Linked DNA regions of Spartinivicinus marinus. The protein of the gene in region 1 binds, or shares a complex with, the protein of each later gene. Links are inferred from orthologs where the notes say so. Each region holds a gene or a part of one and is shown on either strand. Other genes may lie near its edges.

Evidence for each region. Proteins that work in one complex are often made in the same cells at the same time.
Region 2: the proteins of nrdA (region 1) and OQE68_RS24025 are in contact, whole or in part, in an NMR structure (PDB 1QFN), measured with the Escherichia coli proteins. The link is inferred for Spartinivicinus marinus from one-to-one orthologs.

Annotation. Positions count from the first base shown.
Region 1 is NZ_JAPJZK010000001.1:4,622,826-4,627,393, forward strand. What follows is about bases 631-3,582. They hold nrdA (class 1a ribonucleoside-diphosphate reductase subunit alpha), read right to left. Parts: upstream 3,266-3,582; coding sequence 995-3,265; downstream 631-994. Other genes in these bases: nrdB (class Ia ribonucleoside-diphosphate reductase subunit beta), read right to left, coding at 631-920. Outside these bases: more of nrdB, read right to left, coding at 1-630; OQE68_RS20685 (response regulator), read left to right, coding at 3,977-4,568. UniProt on the Escherichia coli protein: Provides the precursors necessary for DNA synthesis. Catalyzes the biosynthesis of deoxyribonucleotides from the corresponding ribonucleotides.
Region 2 is NZ_JAPJZK010000001.1:5,354,469-5,358,249, reverse strand. What follows is about bases 1-2,973. They hold OQE68_RS24025 (GrxA family glutaredoxin), read left to right. Parts: upstream 1-1,344; coding sequence 1,345-1,602; downstream 1,603-2,973. Other genes in these bases: acnA (aconitate hydratase AcnA), read left to right, coding at 1,656-2,973; OQE68_RS24030 (YfiM family lipoprotein), read right to left, coding at 1-973. Also shown: more of acnA, read left to right, coding at 2,974-3,781. UniProt on the Escherichia coli protein: The disulfide bond functions as an electron carrier in the glutathione-dependent synthesis of deoxyribonucleotides by the enzyme ribonucleotide reductase.

The sequences.
Region 1 (4,568 bases):
TGTGCCAGAATATCTTTGTTTAACCCGATCATTGAGCCATCTTTGAAGAGGTATTCTGCCCACTCTTTTTCTTGTTCAGCCGCTTCAATGAAAATTCGATGTGCTTCTTCACGGCATTCTTTAGCTACTTCGGCCATTTCTGGGTCATCCTCACCGCTAGCCATCAGTTGCAGCATATGCTGAGTACCCGTCAAGTGAAGGGCTTCATCCCGGGCGATCAGTTTGATGATTTTTGCATTGCCTTCCATAGTTGCACGCTCTGCAAAGGCAAAACTGCAGGCAAAACTAACATAAAAGCGAATGGCTTCTAACACATTAACCGATACCAAGGTTAAATACAGCTTCCGTTTTAGATCACGTAGGCTGATGGTAATGGTTTCGTTGCCTATTTTGTGGGTGCCAGTGCCGAGGGTATGATATAAATTGATACCTTCAATCAGTTCATCGTAATACTGAGTAATTGCAATTGCCCGTTTTTGAATCGCTTGGTTGGTGACAATATCATCAAACACCTCACTGGGTTGGCTCATGATATTACGAATAATATGGGTATAGCTGCGGCTATGAATGGTTTCACTAAAGGCCCAGGTTTCGATCCAGGTTTCTAACTCTGGTAACGAAACAATAGGTAGTAAAGCCACGTTTGGTGATCGCCCTTGAATAGAGTCCAGCAGGGTCTGGTATTTCAGGTTGCTAATAAAAATATGCTTTTCATGCTCTGGCAAGTCAACGAAATCGCGTCTGTCGGTAGATAGGTCAACTTCTTCTGGACGCCAGAAAAAAGACAGTTGTTTCTCGATCAGTTTTTCAAATATTGGATATCTTTGAATATCATAACGAGCAATATTGACAAGCTGACCAAAAAACATTGGCTGGCTTGTAGAAGAAAAGTGTTCACGGTTGAATGTGGTGTAGCTCATGGTTGCAATATCGGCTCAGATTGGTGTTCAGGCTAATAATTGGCCCTGTTGCCAGGGCCTCTAGCATTTGTGTGCTAGATTTTGCATGCGCCTCCCGCGCAACCGTCATCCAAATCATTTTGGGTATCTTCAGCCCCATCACGGGTATTGTGATAATAAAGCGTTTTGACTCCTAGCTTATAAGCACTTAATAAGTCTTGAATCATAAGCTTCATTGGCACTTTGCCATCAGCAAATTTGCTGGGATCATAATTAGTATTGGCTGAAATCGTTTGATCAACAAACTTTTGCATAATGCCAACCAACTGTAAGTACCCTTGATTCGATGGGATTTGCCAGAGTAACTCATATTTTTCTTTGAGTTGCTCAAACTCCGGTACAACTTGCTTTAGGATACCATCTTTACTGGCTTTAATGCTGATATAGCCACGTGGTGGCTCAATACCATTAGTGGCATTGCTAATTTGTGATGAGGTTTCTGATGGCATTAGAGCACTTAAGGTGCTGTTACGTAAGCCGTATTGTTTAATATCGGTACGTAATGTTTCCCAGTCGTAATGGAGTGGCTCTTGGCATACCTCATCGAGATCTTTTTTATAGGTATCGATTGGTAAAATACCTTCAGCATAGGTGGTTTCGTTAAACTTATTACAGGCGCCTTGTTCTTGAGCTAGATTATTAGAGGCCTTCAATAAGTAATATTGAATAGCTTCAAAAGTGCGATGGGTTAGGTTATTGGCTGAACCATCAGAATATTTGGCACCATGCTTTGCCAAATAATAAGCATAGTTAATGACGCCAACACCTAATGTACGACGATTGTCGCTAGAGTTTTGTGCCGCTGGGATTGGGTAATGCTGATAGCTGAGCAAGCTGTCTAAAGCACGTACAATCAGGTCTGCCAGGCCTTCTAGCTCATCTAAATCGGTGAGGGCACCTAAGTTAAATGCAGCAAGTGTACACAGGGCTATCTCGCCATTGGGGTCATCAAAGCGGTTAAGTGGCTTGGTAGGTAAGGCAATTTCAAGACACAAGTTGCTTTGTTTAATGGGTGCAACATCGGCTTTAAAAGGGCTGTGGGTGTTGCAGTGATCAACGTTTTGCAAATAAACCCGCCCAGTGCTGGCGCGCTCTTGTAAAAATAAGCTGAACAGCTCAACCGCTTTGACTTGCTTTTTGCGGATGGCTGGGTCTTGTTCATACTGCACATAAAGGGCTTCGAATGTTTCCTGATTGGCAAAAAAAGCATCGTATAAACCAGGTACATCTGAAGGGCTGAACAAGGTGATATGCTCGCCTTTAATTAAACGTTGATACATCAGTTTATTAAACTGAACACCGTAATCAAGATGGCGTACCCGGTTTTCTTCAACACCGCGGTTATTTTTTAACACCAACAATGACTCAACTTCTAAGTGCCAGATAGGATAAAACAGAGTGGCTGCACCGCCACGAACACCACCTTGTGAGCAGCTTTTAACCGCTGTTTGAAAGTGCTTGTAAAAAGGAATACAACCGGTGTGGAAGGCTTCGCCATTCCGAATTGGGCTACCCAAGGCACGGATTCGACCAGCGCCAATGCCAATACCTGCACGTTGGCTGACATATTTAACAATGGCACTTGAGGTAGCATTAATGGAATCTAATGAGTCATCGCACTCAATCAGCACACAAGAACTGAACTGGCGGGTAGGTGTTCTAACCCCTGCCATAATAGGCGTTGGCAGTGATAATTTAAATTGTGAAACGGCATCATAAAACTGTTGTATATAATTTAATCGCTGCTCTTTAGGGTATTTTGCAAACAAGCAGGCAGCAATTAAAACATACAAAAACTGTGGGCTTTCATAATATTCACCAGTGACTCGGTTTTGCACCAAGTATTTACCTTCCAACTGCTTAACAGCAGCATAACAAAAGTTCATGTCTCGCTGGTGGTCGATAAAGCGATCCATTTGGGTAAAGTCAGCTTCGGTATAATCTTCCAGCAAATGGCGGTCATATTTACCCAGCTCAACTAAACGACACACGTGGTTATACAGTGCAGGTGGTTCAAATTGGCCATAGGCTTTTTTACGCAGATGGTAAATAGCCAGACGTGCAGCTAGATACTGGTAATCAGGGGTATCAGTTGAAATTAAGTCAGCAGCCGATTTAATGATGGTTTCATGGATATCGGCGGTCTTGATACCATCGAAAAACTGAATATGTGACTTTAGCTCTACCTGAGAAACAGAGACATTATTAAGGCCTTCTGCTGCCCATGTAATCACCCGGTGGATTTTTTCCAGATCGATAGGTTCGGTTCGCCCATCGCGCTTAGTAACCATCAGGTTTTTATTCATGTAGTGGATACCTACCAAATGTTGAGTAAAAAATCAAACAAGCCTACCTACACCGATAATAGATGTTAGTAAAGGTTGTTTTTTGTACAAAAGTTGTTTGTGCTTACAGCGAGACACCTTAAGAAGGTGTTAACTGCCTCATTGAATAACTGCTGGTATCGGGCTATGGAAAAAAATTCACTTTGCACTTGAAATTGCTCATTCATGATGCTAGAGCTCGAAAAAATAAGCAGTACTATATGTGGTATTGAAAGTCCAAAGCGGCACAAGATAATGCGGTTTCTAATTTATTGCAAGTAGTAATTCTCTATGGGAAACGTTGAAAAATATATGACAAAACAATTGGTTAGCAAGTACTAACGATAAGTCGTTTTTACTCAGATAGTTAGCGGTTTTGCAAGAATAATTTAACAACTGTTTTGTTTAAAAAAAATACAACGTCAGCCGCCTTTGTGTCTACTTACTGCACAGATTAATGATCTTATTAAATACTATAGCCAAAGAATAACAGCTGGGTGAATTATCCAGGCTAGATAATATTGTCTATCCTGTTACATGATTGATACAGTAACCATTACAGGCGAACGGTATGATCGGTGCTGGCTTACTTTGACAGCATTATACTGTAAGCTTTCGTATTAACACATTGCATTGTCTAACAAGTAGCATCGACTAATAACACAAGTAGTACCAACTGAGAAGAGTAGTGTAGTGGAACGTTCAGATAACGATCGAATTCTTATTGTAGAGGATGACGAACGATTAGCCGCTTTAACCAAAGACTATCTTGAAAGCAATGGTTTAAAAGTAAGCATTGAAGCGGATGGTGGTAAAGCGGTAGAAAGAATTCGTAACGAGCAGCCGGATCTTGTGGTACTCGATTTAATGCTGCCAGGCGAAGATGGTGTCTCCATTTGTCGTCGAGTAAGAAATGATTATCATGGCCCTATTTTAATGTTAACGGCACGTACCGATGACCTGGATCAGGTGTTAGGTTTAGAAATGGGCGCTGATGATTATGTATCCAAACCTGCCAGGCCCAGAATATTATTGGCACGTATCCGTGCCTTACTTCGTCGCAGTGTTCCAACCCCTTCTGTTGAACCTGTCAAGCCAGTGGATAGCCAGGCCCGTTTGGTGTTTGGTGAGCTGGTGATTGATAATGCCATGCGTGAAGCCTGGTTAGCAGGCGAAAGCATTGACTTAACCAGTGCAGAGTTTGACTTATTATGGTTATTGGCTAGTCATGCAGGCCGTATATTAAGTCGAGAAGAGATATTTTCTTCATTACGCGGCATTGAAT
Region 2 (3,781 bases), 730 kb from region 1 along the record:
AACCATTTTTTGCATCATCCAGCTCTTTCCACAACCCTAGTGTGTCTGATACTTCATTGCCTGCATACAAGGCTATGGCTGCTGAAAAGCTGAAGTGCCTGGCCAAATCTTTACGTCGGTGTACATAAAAAATCCGACGTCGCTCATTACGCAGTGCTTTATTGGCCAAGTAATCCGCTGTAGGAAATGATGATTGATATAAGGCTAACGCTGTCAACATGGCCTGATTTTGCACCACAGCAGACGCCCCTTGTTGTACTTGTTGCCGTGCTTGCTCCGCTAGGTATTGGAATAATTTCCAAAAATCGGGTAAACGAACCTCTTGCTGTTGAGAGGCAAACACATAAATAGCGGTTAAGTAATAACCTATTTGTTGCTGCTGCTGGGCGCTAAAAAGCAATTCTCGGCTTTGCTGGTTAATGCTTGATACCACTTTACTTGACTGATATTTCACGACAATTTGTGTGGGTGATACGCTAACCTGCTCGATCGTTTGATAAATCGACAATAACTGCTGTGTACGGGGAAGCTGTTGTGCTTGCTCAATCCCCCAGTCTGTTATCACCTGAGGAATAGGAATAGGCCCTACTTTCAGTGCGGTTAGCTTTGGCACTTCGGGTGTTGGCTCAACTGCAAATGATAAGGTCAAGTAGCGACCAAGTACTTTTATTACCCCTTGTAGCTGTACCTTATCTTTCAAATAATCTGCTTTGATTCCCGTTAAAAATGGCAATGAGCGCTGTACCTTGGTTACACCATGATTGAGTACAGCAGAAGCTTCGGTAGGCAATAAAGTTACTTGATAGCGTTTTTCATTAGCTAAATAAACAGGTGCATTTGCCTTAGTTAACTGTTTAATGGTTAATGTGCTGTTTTGGGCTGCTGCAAACGGCGGTGTAGCCTCAGTAATGAAAAAGCCTGCCACAGCTAAGCACACTACTAATAATGTAAGTCTAAAAAACCAGCGCTTCATTCACACTCTCTTTTCAACCTGCTTACTTTCTAAGCCAATCTCTATGCCACTTTAACGTTTAAACAAATTTACTTTTCAAACAAATTAGTGACGTTCTAGTTGGGCTGTGTGCCAACGGGCTCAATCTGTTTTATTCAACGGGGCTGCTTGCTTTACTGTATTGCTCACTTACCCGCGGATGTTTGCTCAGTTACTTGTAGGGGTTATACCCTAATCTTCCATCTCTGGGTAGCCATGCCAGCCGCTGATCGGCAAAATTTATCACAAAGATAGATCAATACAATTAGCTGAAGTTCAACCATTAATAGAGACTATAAATATCCACTTGCTTACAAATTTCGGAATCAAACACAGTTTTGGAGTTAAAGACTATGCAGCGTATTACTATTTTTGGTCGACCTGGTTGCGGTTACTGTCGTCGTGCTAAAGAGCTATGTGAGATCAAAGCCCTTAACTACAAATACATTGATATACACGAAGCGGGTATTAGCCAGGCAGACTTAGAAAAAACAATTGGCAAGCCTGTTGTCACGGTACCCCAGGTATTTATTGGCCAGCAACATATTGGTGGCTTTACTGAACTTGATGCTCATCTGAAACACCAAGCATCTTCTTCTATAGTTAGCTAACAGCATCTAGCTTACAACTATTATTTAGCTAACTATGGTTGAGGACCTAGCTCATGCAGGTAGGACACGATAGCCTAAACACGCGCCGCGAGCTTGTCGTGGGTGATCATAAATACCTTTACTATGACCTTCATGCACTCCATAAAGAAGGGGTTGGCGATGTTAGTCAATTACCCTTCTCACTCAAAATACTGCTGGAAAACTTGCTCCGCTTTGAAGATGGCCAGTCAGTCACCATAGCCGATATCCAAGCCTTACTCGGCTGGCTCAGTCAACGCCGAGCCAACCAAGAGATAGCTTTTCGCCCTGCTAGAGTGTTAATGCAGGACTTTACCGGGGTACCTGCCGTGGTTGACCTAGCTACCATGCGCCAGGCGATGCAGGCTAAGCAAGGTACCTCCCAAGCTATTAACCCATTGATCCCCGTCGATCTGGTGATTGACCATTCAGTAATGGTCGACCACTTTGGCGATACTGCTGCTTTTCGTGACAACGTTATGTTCGAAATGGAAAGAAACCAGGAGCGCTACCAGTTCTTAAAGTGGGGACAACAGGCTTTCAGTAACTTTCGTGTTGTTCCTCCTGGCACCGGCATTTGCCACCAAGTCAACTTAGAGTACCTGGCCCAAACCGTATGGCAATGCAAGGTGGGTCAAGCGCATTATCTTTACCCAGATACATTAGTCGGCACTGACAGCCATACCACCATGATTAATGGACTGGGCGTATTGGGTTGGGGCGTTGGAGGCATTGAAGCTGAAGCCGCTATGTTAGGGCAACCCATTTCGATGTTGATTCCTGAGGTAGTGGGATTTGAGCTGACTGGAAAACTTCAGGAAGGGATAACTGCCACCGACTTAGTACTAACTGTCACGCAATTACTTCGTCAGGAAGGGGTTGTCGGTAAGTTTGTAGAGTTTTATGGTGCTGGGCTTAATCACCTGCCCTTAGCTGATCGCGCTACCATTGCTAATATGGCCCCTGAATACGGTGCTACTTGCGGATTTTTTCCTATCGATCAAGAAACCCTAACTTACCTCCAGCTCAGTGGTCGCTCTGCAGAAACCATTGCTTTGGTGGAAGCCTATGCAAAAACCCAAGGGCTGTGGCGAGCAGATGATGCAACTGCACCTTTATATAGCCGCCAATTATCTCTGGATTTAGCCACTGTTGAGCCCTGTCTCGCAGGCCCCAAACGCCCTCAAGACAAAGTGGCATTAAAACAAGCAGCCCAAACCATGCAAGCAACCCTGGAGCTGGCTGGGCAAGCCTCCGCCCGAACAGTTAAAGTCGAGGACTATGAGCTAACCGATGGTGATGTTGTGATTGCCGCGATTACCTCCTGTACTAACACTTCTAATCCTGCTGTTATGCTAGGCGCTGGGTTGGTCGCGAAAAAGGCCCTGGAAAAAGGCATGACAGTCAAGCCTTGGGTAAAAACCTCCCTGGCGCCTGGATCGAAAGTTGTCAGTGAGTATCTTGCTGCCTCTGGCTTACAAACTGCACTCGATCAGTTAGGGTTTAACTTAGTGGGCTATGGCTGCACCACCTGCATTGGTAACTCAGGCCCCCTACCCGCGCCTATTAGCCAAGCGATTCAGCAGGCCGATTTACATGTTTGTTCGGTATTATCTGGTAATCGCAATTTTGAAGGCCGCGTACACCCTCAGGTAAAAGCTAACTGGCTAGCCTCACCACCACTCGTCGTTGCTTATGCCCTGGCAGGCACCTTGCGTATTAATTTAACCACCGACCCAATTGGTGAGGACAATCAAGGCAAGCCGGTCTATCTAAAAGATATCTGGCCAACCCAGCACGAAATACAACAATTGCAGGTGCATGTGTTACAAAGCCAGTTTCATCAGGAGTACCAGGCTGTATTTGATGGCACTAAAGAATGGCAACAGTTGAGTGTGCCCACAGGAGAAATTTTTAGTTGGGATGATGACTCCACTTATATTCGCCACCCCCCTTTTTTTGAAGGTCAGTATGCTATACCTCAGCAGTCGGATATAGAGGGGGCACGTGTTCTTGCCCTGCTGGGAGACTCAGTCACCACCGACCATATTTCACCGGCTGGGGTCATTAAACCCGATAGTCCAGCTGGAGAATATTTACAAAGCCAAGGCATTGAACCTAAAAACTTTAATTCCTACGGCTCTCGTCGGGGTAATCATGA